Regions from separate parts of the Streptomyces hazeniae genome, predicted to be linked through region 1. Evidence: predicted binding sites of a transcription regulator. Region 1 holds the regulator's gene; the other holds the start of a gene.
What was found. Region 1 encodes HrcA, which represses chaperone genes, less so after heat shock. Its sites were predicted from a motif close to TTNGCACTCNGNNNNNCNGAGTGCNAA; they were not measured.

Region 1 (7,280 bases):
ACCCCCGCCGGGCTGGCCGGCGCGCGCCGCGCGCTGGACGACGGCCTCCTCCAGCCCGGCCCCTACGCCGCCGGCAGCGCCGTCCTCACCCTCCGGGGGCGCCTCCTCGCGGACGCGGTCGTCCGCGCCCTCACGGACTGACCTCTCGGGCCGGGCGGCAGCCCGCCCGCTGCCCGCTCGCCCGGAGCGTTCGGCGTCCGCGCTGCGCCTCCCGCACGGGGGACGCCTCCCGCCCGGCGTGGCGGCGGTCGGTCGTGGCGCGAGCGAGGTGCCGAGGAGTCACCCGGACGGCTGGGGGCAAGGTGCCCCGCGCCCCGGGCCGGGCGAGCATGCCAGACATGGGCCGACAGACCGCCGGCACGCCCTCCGGGGCACGCCGTACCGGGAGCCTGGGGCTGACCCTGGCCGCCATGCTCTTCGCCGTGTCGATGACCTTCATCGACCAGACGATCGTGGCCATCGCGGCCCCCGAGATCTCCGACGAGCTGTCGCTGTCGTCGTCCGGCGTGCAGTGGATCGTCAACGCCTATCTCCTCTCCCTCGCGGCCTTCTTCGCGCTCGGCGGCAGGCTGTCCGACCTCTACGGTCACCGTCGCGTCATGCTGATCGGCACGGTCCTGTTCGTCGTGTCCTCGGCGCTGTGCGGCTTCGTCCCCGACGACTCCTTCGCCCAGGTGTGGCTGGTGTGCTTCCGCGCCACGCAGGGCCTGGGCGCGGCGCTGATGTTCCCGGCCGCCCTCGCGGTCGTGGTCGCCGTCTTCCCCCTGGAGCGCCGCGGCAGCGCGCTCGCGCTGTTCTTCGGGCTGTCCGGCGGCCTGACCGCCGTGGGCCCGATCCTCGGCGGCTGGCTGACCTCGTGGACGTGGCGGGCGATCTTCTGGGTGAACATCCCCGTCGCCCTGATCGCCATCGTGCTCACGCTGCTCGCCCGCATCCGCGACGAACCGCGTCGCGAGACACTCGACGTGACCGGCGCCGTCCTCGTGGCTGCGGGCATGGGCCTGAGCGTCCTGGGGCTGATGCAGGCGTCCGCGTGGGGCTGGAGCAGCGTCGCCACCTGGGCGTGCATCGCCGGCGGGCTGCTGATCCTGGCACTGTTCGTCCGCGTGGAACTGCGCACCACGCGTCATCCGCTCATCACCATGGCGGTGTTCCGGGACCGGGCGTTCGTCGCGGACAACCTGGTGCTGTTCTTCGCGATGACCGCGTTCGTGCCGGTGTTCTTCTTCGCCTCGGTCTATGCGCAGGTGTCGCTCAGTGCGTCACCGAACGAGGCGGGGATCTACATGCTGGTGTTCTTCGCCGGCTTCGGTGTGGCGTCCCAGCTGGGCGGCCGGATGCTCGACACCCGGGGCGCCAAGCACCCCATGCTCCTGGGGACCGCGCTGGGCGCCGCCGGGTTCGCGCTGTGGGCGCACCGTGCGACCGAGCTGTCGCTGAACGACCAGTGGCCGTACATCGTGATGGCCGGCGCGGGCATCGGGTTCCTGCTGTCGCCCGCCTCGACGGACGCCGTGAACCGGGCCCTCTCCGCCTCGTACGGCGAGGTCACCGGCATCACGCAGACCCTGCGCAACTTCGCGGCCGCCGTCGGGCTGGCGGTCTTCGGCACCGTGCTCACCCATGTCACGACGGACCGGGTGCTGGACACCTTCGAGCGCCGCGGTTTCACGGGGGAGCGGTCCGCCGAGGTCGCGCGTCGCGTGGCGGAGTCCGTCACGGGCCACGGCGACGAGTCGGAGCCCGGCGGCAGCGGCGCGGTGTCGTCGTTCATGCGGGAGACGATGGACGCCGTGCGCATGGACTTCGCCGAGGCCACCCAGGTCGTGTTCGCCTGCATGGCCGGGGCGATGGCTCTCGCCTTCCTCTGCGCCCACCTGCATCCCGGTGGCCGGGTCGGTGACCGCGAGGACCCAGCCCGTCACTCGAACAAGTGAACCGACCGGTGGTGGCATGCGCCGTCGTGCTGCGGTGATTACTGTGAGTGCACTACCGGGAGGGGAGGTTCTAGAATGACCGTCGTGGACGACCGGGTGATAGAGCTCTTCGAGCGACTCGAGGTACCGGAGGGATACAAGGCAGAGCTGTTGCGGGGGGAAATCGTGATGATGGCCGGGCCCGACTGGGTCCACAACGTGATCGTTCAGGCCGTCGCCGATCAGATCCCGGCGGACAGGTGGCACCGGCTCCAGACCCAGGACATCGCCATTCCGGGCGAGGCGAGTGAACCGGAACCCGACCTCGTGGTGCACGAGCGTGGAGCCTTCGAAGGGCCGGGCAGGCTGGTGCCCGCCCCGGCGCTGACCTTGGTGGTCGAAGTCGTCTCCAGGACGAGCGTGGACCGCGACTACCGGGTGAAGCGGTCGATGTACGCGGCGGGGCGGATCCCCGCCTACCTGCTGATCGACCCGCTGGCCGGCCGCTGCGTGCTGTTCACCGAACCGGCGGGCGAGGGTGAGGCGGCCGACTACCGGGTGGAGCGGACGACGAAGTTCGGCGAACCGATGCCGGTGGACGTGCTGGGCGTCTCCCTCGAGACCGTCGAGTTCCGGACCCTGACCTGAGCCGGTCACGTCAGTGGGGTCAGCCGCCGATCGGGCCGCCCACGGTGACGTGGTCGATGAGGTGTTCCACCGGGCCGAGCAGGCCCGGGTCCAGGTCGCGGTAGGAGTGGACGGCGCCGAGGATGCGCCGCCACGCGGCCCCGGTGTTCGCCGGCCAGCCCAGCGCCTCGCACACGCCCGTCTTCCAGTCCTGCCCGCGCGGCACCCGCGGCCAGGCGTCGATGCCGAGCGCCGCGGGCTTGACCGCCTCCCAGATGTCGACGAACGGGTGGCCCACCACCAGCACCCGTTCCGCGCCCCACGTCGCGGTCACGTCCGCCGCGATCCGGGACTCCTTCGACCCGGGCACCAGGTGGTCGACGAGCACGCCCAGCCGTGCGTCGGAGGTGGGGCCGAAGAGGTCCACGATTCCGGCCAGGTGGTCGACGCCCTCCAGGTACTCGACCACCACGCCCTCGACGCGCAGGTCGTCGCCCCAGACCTTCTCCACCAGTTCCGCGTCGTGCCGCCCCTCCACATAGAGCCGTCCGGCCCGTGCGACGCGGGCCCGTGCACCCGGCACGGCGACCGAGCCGGAAGCCGTGCGCCCGGCGGCGGCAGGCGCCGCGGGGGCGACGGACGCGGGCCGCACCAGGGTGACGACCTCTCCCTCCAGCAGGAAGCCGCGCGGCTCCATCGGGAACACGCGGTGCTTGCCGAACCGGTCCTCCAGCGTCACCGTCGGCCCTTGCGCCGTCTTCTCGCACCGGACCACCGCGCCGCAGAAGCCGGTCCCGGCCTCCTCCACGACGAGGTCCGGGTCGGCGGGCACCTCGGGCACCGCGGCCGTGCGGCGCTTCCAGGGCGGGGTGAGGTCGGGGTCGTACCGGCGGCTGCGCATCCGCCCATTCTGGCCGCAGGCGTCACGGCCGGGCGAAACGCCGTGCCAGTGCGTCGCGTTGGGCGCGGACGAACGCCGCCTCGACCACCGCACCGTGCCCCGGCACGTACACCGCGTCCTCGCCGCCGAGGGACAGCAGCCGGTCCAGTGCGGCGGGCCAGCGGGCCGGCAGGGCGTCCGGCCCGGCCTGCGGTTCTCCGGACTCCTCCACCAGGTCGCCGCAGAACACCACCTCCCGCGCGCCGGGCTCGCGCCCCGGCACCAGCACGGCCAGGTCGTGGCCGGTGTGGCCGGGCCCCACGTTGGCGAGCAGCACCTGTCGTCCGCCGCCGAGGGACAGTGTCAGTTCCCCGCTCACCGCGTGCTGGGGCAGCACCAGGGCGTCCGTGGCCTGCGCCGCGGCGGCCGGGTCCAGGCCGTGCCGCACCGCGTCCCGCTGGATCGCCTCCCGGTCGTGCCGCAGGACGCGCTCCAGCCCCACCGCGCCGTACACCTGCACGCCCGCGAAGGCGGCGGTGCCCAGCACGTGGTCGAAGTGCGCGTGGGTGAGCGCGACCCGGGCCACCGGCAGCCCGAGCCGTTCGCGCACCGCCGTACGGACCGCAGCGCCCTCGGCCAGACTGGAGCCGGTGTCGACCACGAGCGCTCCCTCCGCACCCGCCACGGCGCCCACCGTGGCGTCCCACCGCGGCAGCCGCGCGCGCAGCACGCCCGGCGCGAGCTCTTCCCAACCGATGTCCATGTCTTCCGACGCTAACGGGGCGCACCCCGCGTCCTCGCGCCGACCCGCTCCCGACCGCCACGGAATCGCCACCGAACCGCAGTGGAGCCGCCCTTGCCCCGGCCACGTCCCCCGGCCGTACACTTGCTGGGAAACCGCTGGCACTCGACCAAGGAGAGTGCCAGGCCAGCAGCGGCCGGGCAGCACGGCGGACGGCCCTGGGACGGAGGTGTGCGCGTGCTCAGTGAACGCAGACTCGAGGTGCTGCGCGCCATCGTCCAGGACTACGTCGGCACCGAGGAGCCCGTCGGCTCGAAGGCGCTCACGGAGCGGCACAACCTGAAGGTCTCCCCGGCGACCGTGCGCAACGACATGTCGGCGCTCGAGGACGAGGGCTACATCGCGCAGCCGCACACCAGCGCCGGACGCATCCCCACCGACAAGGGCTACCGGCTCTTCGTCGACCAGTTGGCGGGCGTCAAGCCGCTGTCCTCGCCGGAGCGCCGCGCGATCCACAACTTCCTCGACGGCGCCGTCGACCTGGACGACGTCGTCGGCCGCACCGTGCGGCTGCTCGCGCAGCTCACCCGGCAGGTCGCGGTGGTGCAGTACCCGTCGCTGACCCGCTCGACGGTGCGGCACGTGGAGCTGCTGGCCCTCGCGCCGGCCCGCCTGATGCTGGTGCTGATCACCGACACCGGACGTGTCGAGCAGCGCATGGTCGACTGTCCCGCGCCGATCGGCGAGAACACCGTCGCCGACCTGCGCGCACGGCTCAACGGCCGCACCGCCGGCCAGCGCTTCACCGACGTGCCCCGGCTGGTGCAGGACCTCCCCGACTCCTTCGACGCGGACGACCGCGGCACCGTCTCCACCGTTCTCGCCACCCTGCTGGAGACGCTGGTCGAGGAGACCGAGGAGCGGCTGATGATCGGCGGCACCGCCAATCTCACCCGCTTCGGCCACGACTTCCCGCTCACCATCCGGCCCGTGCTGGAGGCGCTGGAGGAGCAGGTCGTCCTGCTGAAGCTGCTCGGCGAGGCCACCGACTCGGGCATGACCGTGCGAATCGGTCACGAGAACGCTCACGAGGGGCTGAGTTCCACATCCGTGGTTTCGGTCGGTTACGGTTCGGGCGACGAGGCGGTCGCCAAGCTCGGCGTGGTGGGGCCGACCCGGATGGACTACCCCGGAACGATGGGAGCGGTACGCGCAGTGGCACGTTACGTCGGACAGATCCTGGCGGAGAGCTAAGTGGCGACGGACTACTACTCCGTCCTCGGCGTGCAGCGCGACGCCTCGCAGGACGAGATCAAGAAGGCCTTCCGCAGGCTGGCGCGCGAACTGCACCCGGACGTGAACCCGGACCCGAAGACGCAGGACCGGTTCAAGGAGATCAACACCGCGTACGAGGTGCTCTCCGACCCGCAGAAGAAGCAGGTCTACGACCTCGGCGGCGACCCGGCGGGTCCCGGCGGCGGCGCGGGCGGCTTCGGCGGCGGTGGCTTCGGCAACTTCTCCGACATCATGGACGCCTTCTTCGGCACGGCGTCCCAGCGCGGCCCGCGCTCGCGCACCCGGCGCGGCCAGGACGCGATGATCCGGCTGGACATCGACCTGAACGAGGCCGCGTTCGGCACCACCAAGGAGATCCAGGTCGACACCGCCACCGTGTGCGGCAGCTGCTCCGGCGAGGGTGCCGCACCGGGCACGTCGGCGCAGACCTGCGACATGTGCCGCGGCCGCGGCGAGGTCTCGCAGGTGACCCGCTCCTTCCTCGGCCAGGTCATGACCTCGCGCCCGTGCCCGCAGTGCCAGGGCTTCGGCACGGTCGTGCCCACGCCGTGCCCCGAGTGCGCCGGCGACGGCCGGGTGCGCTCGCGGCGCACCCTCACGGTCAAGATCCCGGCCGGCGTCGACAACGGCACGCGCATCCAGCTCGCCGGCGAGGGCGAGGTCGGCCCGGGCGGCGGTCCGGCAGGCGACCTCTACGTCGAGATCCACGAGACCCCGCACTCGGTCTTCCAGCGCCGCGGCGACGACCTGCACTGCACGGTCACCATCCCGATGACGGCGGCCGCTCTCGGCACGAAGGTGCCGCTGGAGACGCTGGACGGCATGGACGAGATCGACATCCGGCCCGGCACCCAGTCCGGCCAGTCGATCCCGCTGCACGAGCGCGGCATCACGCACCTGCGCGGCGGCGGCCGCGGCCAGCTCATCGTCCACGTCGAGGTGACGACGCCGAGCAAGCTGGATCCGGAGCAGGAGGACCTGCTGCGGCGCCTGGCGACGCTGCGCGGCGAGGAACGTCCCCAGGGCCAGTTCCAGCCGGGGCAGCAGGGCCTCTTCCACCGCCTCAAGGACGCGTTCAACGGCCGTTGACCCCGCCGGGTCGCACGCCCGCCCGCCGGGTGGGCGTGCGACCGCCGCCCCCGCCCGGGGTGGCGTACGGGGCGTGACAGGATGGTCACATGGCCCCCGACCTCTCCCTCCCCCTGCTGCGTCATCCGGTCGTCCAGGCCCCCATGGCGGGCGGCGCCTCCACCCCGGAACTCGCCGCCGCCGTCAGTGGGGCCGGCGGTCTCGGCATGCTCGCCGCCGGCTACAAGACGCCGGAGGCCATGTACGAGGAGACGCGCCACCTGCGCCGGCTCACTCCCCGCCCCTTCGGCGTCAACCTCTTCCTGCCCCAGGAGCCGGTCGCCGGGCCGGCTGCCGTGGCCGCCTACCGCGAGCGTCTCGCCCCCGAGGCGGACCGCTACGACGCCGCACTCGGCGACACCGACCGGGGCGGCAGCGACGCCTACGACGCGAAGGTCGCGATCCTCCTCCAGCACCCCGTGCCGCTGGTGTCGTTCACCTTCGGCTGCCCCGAGGAGCGCGTGCTGCGCCGCTTCGCGGAGGCGGGCACGTCGACGGTCGTCACGGTCACCTCCGTGGACGAGGCGCTCACCGCCCAGGACCGCGGCGCCGCCGCGGTGTGCGTGCAGGGCGCGGAGGCGGGCGGCCACCAGGGCACCCACCACGACGACCCGGCGGCGGACGGCGGCTGCCGCGCGACCGGACTGCTCACGCTGCTGGCCCTCGTCGGCGAGGCGGTGCGCCTGCCGCT
Region 2 (7,280 bases), on a different contig from region 1:
TTGGAGGTGATGACGTAGCCCTCCAGGCCGGCGTTCTCGGCGATCCAGCGCAGCGGCTCGACGAGCGCGCGCCGGACCACGGCGACGCCGGTGGCCTCGTCGTCCTTCTTGTCGAGCGAGCCCTCGAGCACCTTGGCGGCGTGCACCAGCGCGGAACCGCCACCGGAGACGATGCCCTCCTCGACCGCGGCGCGGGTCGCGGAGATGGCGTCCTCCAGGCGGTGCTTCTTCTCCTTGAGCTCGACCTCGGTGGCCGCGCCCACGCGGATCACGCAGACGCCCCCGGCCAGCTTGGCCAGGCGCTCCTGGAGCTTCTCGCGGTCCCAGTCGGAGTCGGTGGTCTCGATCTCGGACTTGATCTGGGCGACGCGGCCCTGCACGTCCTCGGCCTTGCCGCCGCCGTCGACGATGGTGGTGTCGTCCTTGGTGACGGTCACGCGGCGGGCGGTGCCCAGCACGTCCAGACCGGCCTGGTCGAGCTTGAGGCCGACCTCCTCGGCGATGACGGTGCCGCCGGTGAGGGTGGCCATGTCGCCGAGCATCGCCTTGCGGCGGTCGCCGAAGCCGGGCGCCTTGACGGCGACGGCGTTGAAGGTGCCGCGGATCTTGTTGACGACGAGGGTGGACAGCGCCTCGCCCTCGACGTCCTCGGCGATGATCAGCAGCGGCTTGGAGCTGTTGCCGGCCTGCATGATCTTCTCGAGCAGCGGCAGCAGGTCCTGGATGGAGCTGATCTTGCCCTGGTGGATCAGGATGTACGGGTCGTCGAGGACGGCCTCCATACGCTCCTGGTCGGTGACCATGTAGGGCGACAGGTAGCCCTTGTCGAAGGCCATGCCCTCGGTGAAGTCCAGCTCCAGGCCGAAGGTCTGCGACTCCTCGACGGTGATGACACCGTCCTTGCCGACCTTGTCCATCGCCTCGGCGATCAGCTCGCCGACCTGCTTGTCCTGGGCGGACAGCGCGGCGACCGCAGCGATGTCCTCCTTGGAGTCGATCGGGCGGGCGGTGCCGACCAGGTCGTCGGAGACGGCCTTGACCGCGGCGTCGATGCCCTTCTTCAGGGCGGCGGGGGAGGCGCCGGCGGCGACGTTGCGCAGGCCCTCGCGGACCAGCGCCTGCGCCAGCACGGTGGCGGTGGTGGTGCCGTCGCCCGCGATGTCGTTGGTCTTGGTAGCCACCTCCTTCACCAGCTGGGCGCCGAGGTTCTCGTAGGGGTCCTCGGCCTCGACCTCGCGGGCGATGGTGACACCGTCGTTGGTGATGGTCGGGGCGCCGAACTTCTTGTCGATGACGACGTTGCGGCCCTTGGGGCCGATGGTCACCTTGACGGTGTCGGCGAGCTTGTTGACGCCGCGCTCGAGGGCACGACGGGCGTCCTCGTCGAACTTCAGGATCTTGGCCATGGGAGCTATGGGTCCTCTCGAATGAACCGCGCCCCGGTCCCGGAAGCTCATGCACGGCGGGTACCGGGGCGCGGATCGAAAGCTTCTCTTCGGCTTTCTCGGCTTGCTGGAGGTGCTTACTTCTCGACGATCGCGAGGACGTCGCGAGCCGAGAGGACGAGGTACTCCTCGCCGTTGTACTTCACCTCGGTGCCGCCGTACTTGCTGTACAGCACGACGTCGCCGACGGACACGTCGAGCGGCAGACGGTTGCCGTCCTCGAAGCGGCCCGGGCCGACGGCCAGGACGGTGCCCTCCTGGGGCTTCTCCTTCGCCGTGTCCGGGATGACCAGGCCCGAGGCCGTGGTCTGCTCGGCGTCGAGCGGCTGGACCACGATGCGGTCCTCGAGCGGCTTGATGGCAACCTTGGAGCTGGTGGCGGTCGTCACGATCCGACCTCCCCCTTCGGAGTTCTCAGCGGGGTCATGAATGTCTGGGGTGGCGACCTGGAAGACCCGTCGTCGCGGGTGCCGGATCTGCCCGTCGCGCCTTTGGCACTCACCGGTGGAGAGTGCCAGAACCGAGATTATGCCGCGGTTAGCACTCCGTCAACCAGAGTGCCAACGACCGGAGTGTCCCGGGGCCTCGGCGGTACGCTGAGCGGCATCGACGCGTCGAGGCGTCCGCCCTGCGAAGGAGTGCCGACGGTGAGCGCGCAATCCCTGCCGGACTGGCTGTGGCCGGCGCCCCCGGACGGCTGGACGGCCGACGACCTGGACCGGCTTCCGCCGTCCGCCCCGCGCACCGAGCTGATCGACGGAGCTCTCATCCTGAAGTCGCCGCAGACCGAGTTCCACAGCATCGTCATGCGGCGGCTGGCCAACGCCATAGAGCTCGCGGCCCCGCACCACCTTCGCGTACCCGCCGAGATGACCATCCGTCTGGGTGAACGTCAGCGCCCGGAGCCGGACATCCTGGTCGTGGACGCGCCCCCGAAGAAGCAGCGCACCTCCTACCTGCCCGGGGAAGTCGTCCTCGTCGTCGAGATCGTCTCGCCGGAGTCCGTCGCGCGGGACCGCGAGACGAAGCCGCTGAAGTACGCCCACGCCGGCATCCGGCACTTCTGGCGCGTCGAGGAGGAGGACGACCGGACGGTCGTGCACGCCTACGAGCTGGACGACACCACGGGCGCCTACGTGGCCACCGGCATCCACCGGGACACGCTCTCGGTCGTCGTCCCGTTCCCCATGGAGATCAACCTCACCACGCTGTACGGGCGGTGAGCGGGCGGGCCGCTCACAGGTAGTCCTCCAGCCGGCCGACGGCGTAGCCCTGCTCGGCGGCGGCCTCCAGCACGCCGCGCAGCATGTCGGCCATGGTGCCGCCGTCGCCCCAGGAGGCCGGGCCGCGGTAGTGGGTGAGGATCACGGCGCCCGGGTAGAGGTCGGCGCCGGGCTCCTGGAAGTCGATGCGGTCCGCCCAGGCCTCCATGCCCCACAGCACGACGGCGTCCAGGCCGCAGGCGCGGGCCGCGCGCAGGGTGTCCCGGTCGTAGGCGCCGTACGGCGGACGGAACAGGCGCGGCTGGGGACCGCCCATCTCCTTCTGGATGCGGTCCTGCTGCCCGCAGATCTCGCGGCGCTGCTCCCGGTAGGAGAGCGCCGGCAGGTAGGGGTGGGTGAGCGTGTGGTTCTGGACGGTCCCGCCGAGGATCTCCAGGCGGCGGAAGTATCCGTATCCCGGGCCGAGCACCGCCTCGTCGTCGGCGAGGAAGGACGTCACGGGGATGTCGAGGTCGTCCACCATGCGCAGGAACTCGGGGCTCTTCCGCGCGCCGTCGTCGATGGTGAGGAAGACGACCCGGTCGTCCGTGGGCACCCGGCGCACCACCGTGGCGCCACGGACGCGTGGCTTGACGACGGGCGGCGCGGGGCGCGGTGGCGGCGGCTGAAGCCCCCAGCGGTGGTACGCGGCGACCCGCCGCTGGATGCGTGCGGCGTGCGCGGCGAGGGTGTCGGCGGTGGTCAGCGCCCGGGCGCGCGCGGCGGGGCCCACGGCGGCGGAGAGCGCGAGCGGGCGGCGTGCCGGTGCGGCGAGGCGGTCCGCGGCGCGCGGGCGGGCGGCCGGTTCCCCGCCCCCGTGACCGGGGGGCCGGCCGTCGTCGCGGTGACGCGTCGCGGACGGTGCCCCGGTCCGGCCGTCCCGTCGCGAGGCGTCCTCCCGCTCCCCCGGTGCCGCCCGGTCCTCGCGGGGGCCGGCGGCTCCGGCACCGGTCGCCGTGGCGGCCCCGGGTCCCGCTCCCTCTGCGGCGGACCCGTCCGCCTGCGCCGGGTCGCCGGCGGCCGAGGCGGGCGTCGGCTCGTCGGTCGCTCCCGCTCCGGGGGCGAGGGCGGCGAGTAGCGCGAGGGCGGAGAAGGCCAGGACGGGACGGGTCATGCGTCCGGCCATATTTACCTTTTGTCGTATTACTCGCATGACGCCGGATCGTGCCACCCGCTCCCGGGGACACCCCGCAGACGTTCCGGCGCGGCGGGGAGAATGAGCCGTGTGGCCGTATCCGACACCCCCGACACACCAGGTCCCCCCGACCCGCCGGACGACGCACCGGGCGCCGTACCCGACTCCCCGCCGGACGACGTACCAGCGGACGTCGCCGCGTTCGCCGCGCTGCTGACGCCCGAGGGCGCGACGCTGCTGCACGCGCTGCGCGACCACGACCCCGCGGACGAGCTGGCCGTGGTGACCCGGCTGCGGCGGACGCATCCGCCGTCGCTGGTGACCGCGGCCGTCGCGCAGGCCCGGCTGCGGCAGCGAGCCGTCGCCAAGTTCGGCGCGGCGGACGCGGCCCGGATGTTCTTCACGCCGAACGGGCTGGAGCAGGCCACCCGTACGGCGGTCGCGGAGCACCGCGCCGCCCGGTTCGCCGCGCACGGGGTGGGCCGCGTCGCCGACCTGGGCTGCGGCGTCGGAGGCGACGCACTCGCCCTGGCCCGGGCCGGCCTGTCCGTCCGGGCCGTCGACCGCGACCCGCTGACCTGCGCCGTCGCCCGCGCCAACGCGGCGGCACTCGGGCTGGACGGCCTGATCGACGTGCGCTGCGGCGACGTCGCCGCGGCGGACCTCACCGGCTGCGACGCCGTGTTCGTCGACCCCGCCCGGCGCGGCGGGCGCCGGGGCGGCCGCATCTTCGACCCGGAGGCCTACTCCCCGCCGCTGAGCTGGGCGATCGACACCGCGCGCGCCGCGCGGCACGCCGCTCTCAAGGTGGCGCCCGGCATCCCGCACGACGTGGTGCCGGAGGAGGCCGAGGCTGAGTGGATCTCCTGCGCCGGGGACGTGAAGGAGGCCGTGCTGTGGTTCGGCGGGCCCGCGGGCGGAGACGGTCCGCGCGTGCGGGCCACGCTGCTGCCGCAGGGCGCGACCCTGCACGGCGCCGGGCTGCCCGACCCGGAGCCGGGCCCCGTCGGCCGCTACCTCTACGAGCCGGACGGCGCGGTGATCCGCGCCCATCTCGTCGCGGAGGTGGCGGCGGCCGTCGGCGGCCGGCTGATCGACCCGACGATCGCGTACGTCACCGCCGACGCGCTCACCCCGACCCCGTTCGCCACCGCCTACGAGATCACCGACGTGCTGCCGTTCCACCTCAAGCGGCTCCGCGCGCTCCTGCGCGACCGCGACGTCGGCACGCTCACCGTGAAGAAGCGCGGCTCGGCCGTCGAACCCGAGGAACTCCGCCGCAAGGTGAAGCCGCAGGGGCGCGCCTCGGCGACCGTCTTCCTCACCCGCGTCGCCGGCGCCCCCACGATGCTCCTCGGCCACCCGGCGAGCGGGTAGGCCGCTTCGGCCCCCGGGGTTCGCAGGGCGCACGTCGCCCGGCAGGATGGTGCCCACACGCGACACCGGGGGGCACCGTGGGACGAGCCGTACGCCTGATCCTGCTCACGCTCGTCCTGGTGCTCGCCGGCCCTGCCCCGGCCTTCGCAGGCGAAGGCGAGGGGCAGGTCTCCCGGTCCGCCTACCTCGCACGGCAGTTGGCCGAAAACCCGGTCTACGTCAGCGACCAGGTGCCGAGAGCCGTCCCGCGGTCCGCCGCCCCGCTGTTCGCACGCGCCGCCGCCCGCCTGGACGTTCCCACGTACCTCATGGTGCTGCCGTCCGACGGGCTCGGCGTGAACGACGAGGCGCTGCTGGCGAGCGTGCACGACCGCCTGGGGAAGGACGGCGTGTACGTCGTGCTGGGCGAGGACGGCATCTACGGCGCGGCCGCCGCCTACGGCGTACGGGCCTCCGCCGGGGAGGCGATGCGCGCCGCGCAGTACGAACTTCCCGGCGACGCCGGGGCGGTGGCGGCCTTCGACCGGTTCGTGGAGGTGCTGGACTCCGGCGAGGCCGCCGCCCGCGCGGACGCGGCGGCGCGGGCGTACCGCCGGGGTGAGGACCCCGCCGACCGGTACCCGAGCCGCACCGACCGCAACAATCAGAGCTTCGTCACCGGTGCGCTGATGTCGGGCTCGGCGCTGGCCGTCGTGCTGTGCGGCTGGCACGTGGTGCGGCGCGGCGAACGGCGCCGGGACGGTACGGCCGCCGCCCCGCGCGAGCGCCGCACCGACCTGTCCACGTCGCCCTCCTCCAGCGGGCGTTCCGCCGCCCGCGGCCCTTCCCCCGTCCGCCCCGCACGGCGACGCCCGACCCCCCGCGTCGCGCTGGTCCTGGCGGGTGCCGTCACCGCGACGCTCGTCGGCGTGGGCGGCCACGTGGTGTGCGACGAGACCCGCAGCGACGCCGGCCCGCCGCCCACCGCGCAGGACCTGCGGGCCCGCGTCGAACGCGTCGCCGCCGGCCTGCGCGAGAGCCCGTTCTACGCCGACCCGGAGAGCCCCGCCGTCTTCGACGCCGCCGAGCAGCGGCAACTGCGGGACCGGCTCGCGGAACTGGACGTCCCGGTGTACGTCGCCGCGCTGCCCGTCGTCACCGAGGACGCCTGCGCGGGCGACGAGAGGCTGCTGGCCGAACGCCTCCACGACGAGCTGGGGCAGGACGGCGTCTTCGTCGTCGCGGACTCCACCGGCAGCGGCCGCATCACCGTCTCCAACTACGGTGCACGGCTGGACGAAGCCGCCCTCTACCGCCTTCCCGACGAGGTCGAGAACTCCACGGAGGCGGTCTGGGAGGCGGAGGACCGGCTGCTGCCGGAACGGCTCACCGCCCTGTTCGCCCACATCGAGAAGGCTCCGCAGGGCCCGCCCGGCGAGCCGTACTACGACCCGGAACCCGCCCCCGACGCCGCCGCCGAGGACCTGCTGCCGCCACTGGTGTCGGAGGACTTCTGGCCCGGCCTCACCGTGATCGGCCCGCTCGCGGCGGTCCTGCTGCTGGGCGTCACCGCGGTCGTCCTCGGGCTGGCGGGCCTGAGGTCCCCCACGCGCGCGGGAGCGGCCGCCGGTGCCCGTACGTCTACCGGCGGCGCCCGCGGCACCACGGCGGGCCCGCCGTCCCCCGGCTCCGGCGCGCCCGCTCCCGACCGCCCCACCCCGGGCTGGCTGCGCCGCACACTGCACGCCGAACTCGGCGACCTGGGCACCGTCTTCGACGCGGAAGGGCCCGCCCTCCCGGCCGACGTGCGGAAACGGGTGTGGTCCTGCCTGGACGCCGCCCGCCTCCTCGTCGACGAGGACGGCGACCACCGTCTCGACCGGGACGCGGACCCGCTGGAACTCGCCTGCGCGCTCACCCTGGTCCGGGCGGGCGCGCACGCCGCACGGGCCCGTTCCGTGCGGCACGCCGACGTGCCGTGTCCGCTCAACCCGCTGCACGGACCCGCCACCGCCCGGCACCGCGTGCGGCTGCCCGGTGCGGCGCAGGCGACCCGGACCCCGGTCTGCGCGCACTGCCGGG

Region 2: a site for HrcA is predicted at 1,983-2,009, ahead of groES (co-chaperone GroES). Genes of this name have one in related genera too.

What each region holds. Positions count from the first base shown of each region.
Region 1 covers NZ_JAVREQ010000001.1:315,684-322,963, reverse strand. Annotated here, with positions in the region: gene hemW (radical SAM family heme chaperone HemW) at 1-141, shown strand, start outside; gene RM572_RS01715 (MFS transporter) at 339-1,937, shown strand; gene RM572_RS01710 (Uma2 family endonuclease) at 2,013-2,564, shown strand; gene RM572_RS01705 (DUF3097 domain-containing protein) at 2,584-3,444, opposite strand; gene RM572_RS01700 (MBL fold metallo-hydrolase) at 3,467-4,186, opposite strand; gene hrcA (heat-inducible transcriptional repressor HrcA) at 4,403-5,419, shown strand; gene dnaJ (molecular chaperone DnaJ) at 5,420-6,550, shown strand; gene RM572_RS01685 (nitronate monooxygenase) at 6,640-7,280, shown strand, end outside.
Region 2 covers NZ_JAVREQ010000015.1:122,809-130,088, forward strand. Annotated here, with positions in the region: gene groL (chaperonin GroEL) at 1-1,406, opposite strand, end outside; gene groES (co-chaperone GroES) at 1,523-1,834, opposite strand; gene RM572_RS17555 (Uma2 family endonuclease) at 2,093-2,668, shown strand; gene RM572_RS17560 (polysaccharide deacetylase family protein) at 2,682-3,821, opposite strand; gene RM572_RS17565 (class I SAM-dependent methyltransferase) at 3,933-5,219, shown strand; gene RM572_RS17570 (hypothetical protein) at 5,297-7,280, shown strand, end outside.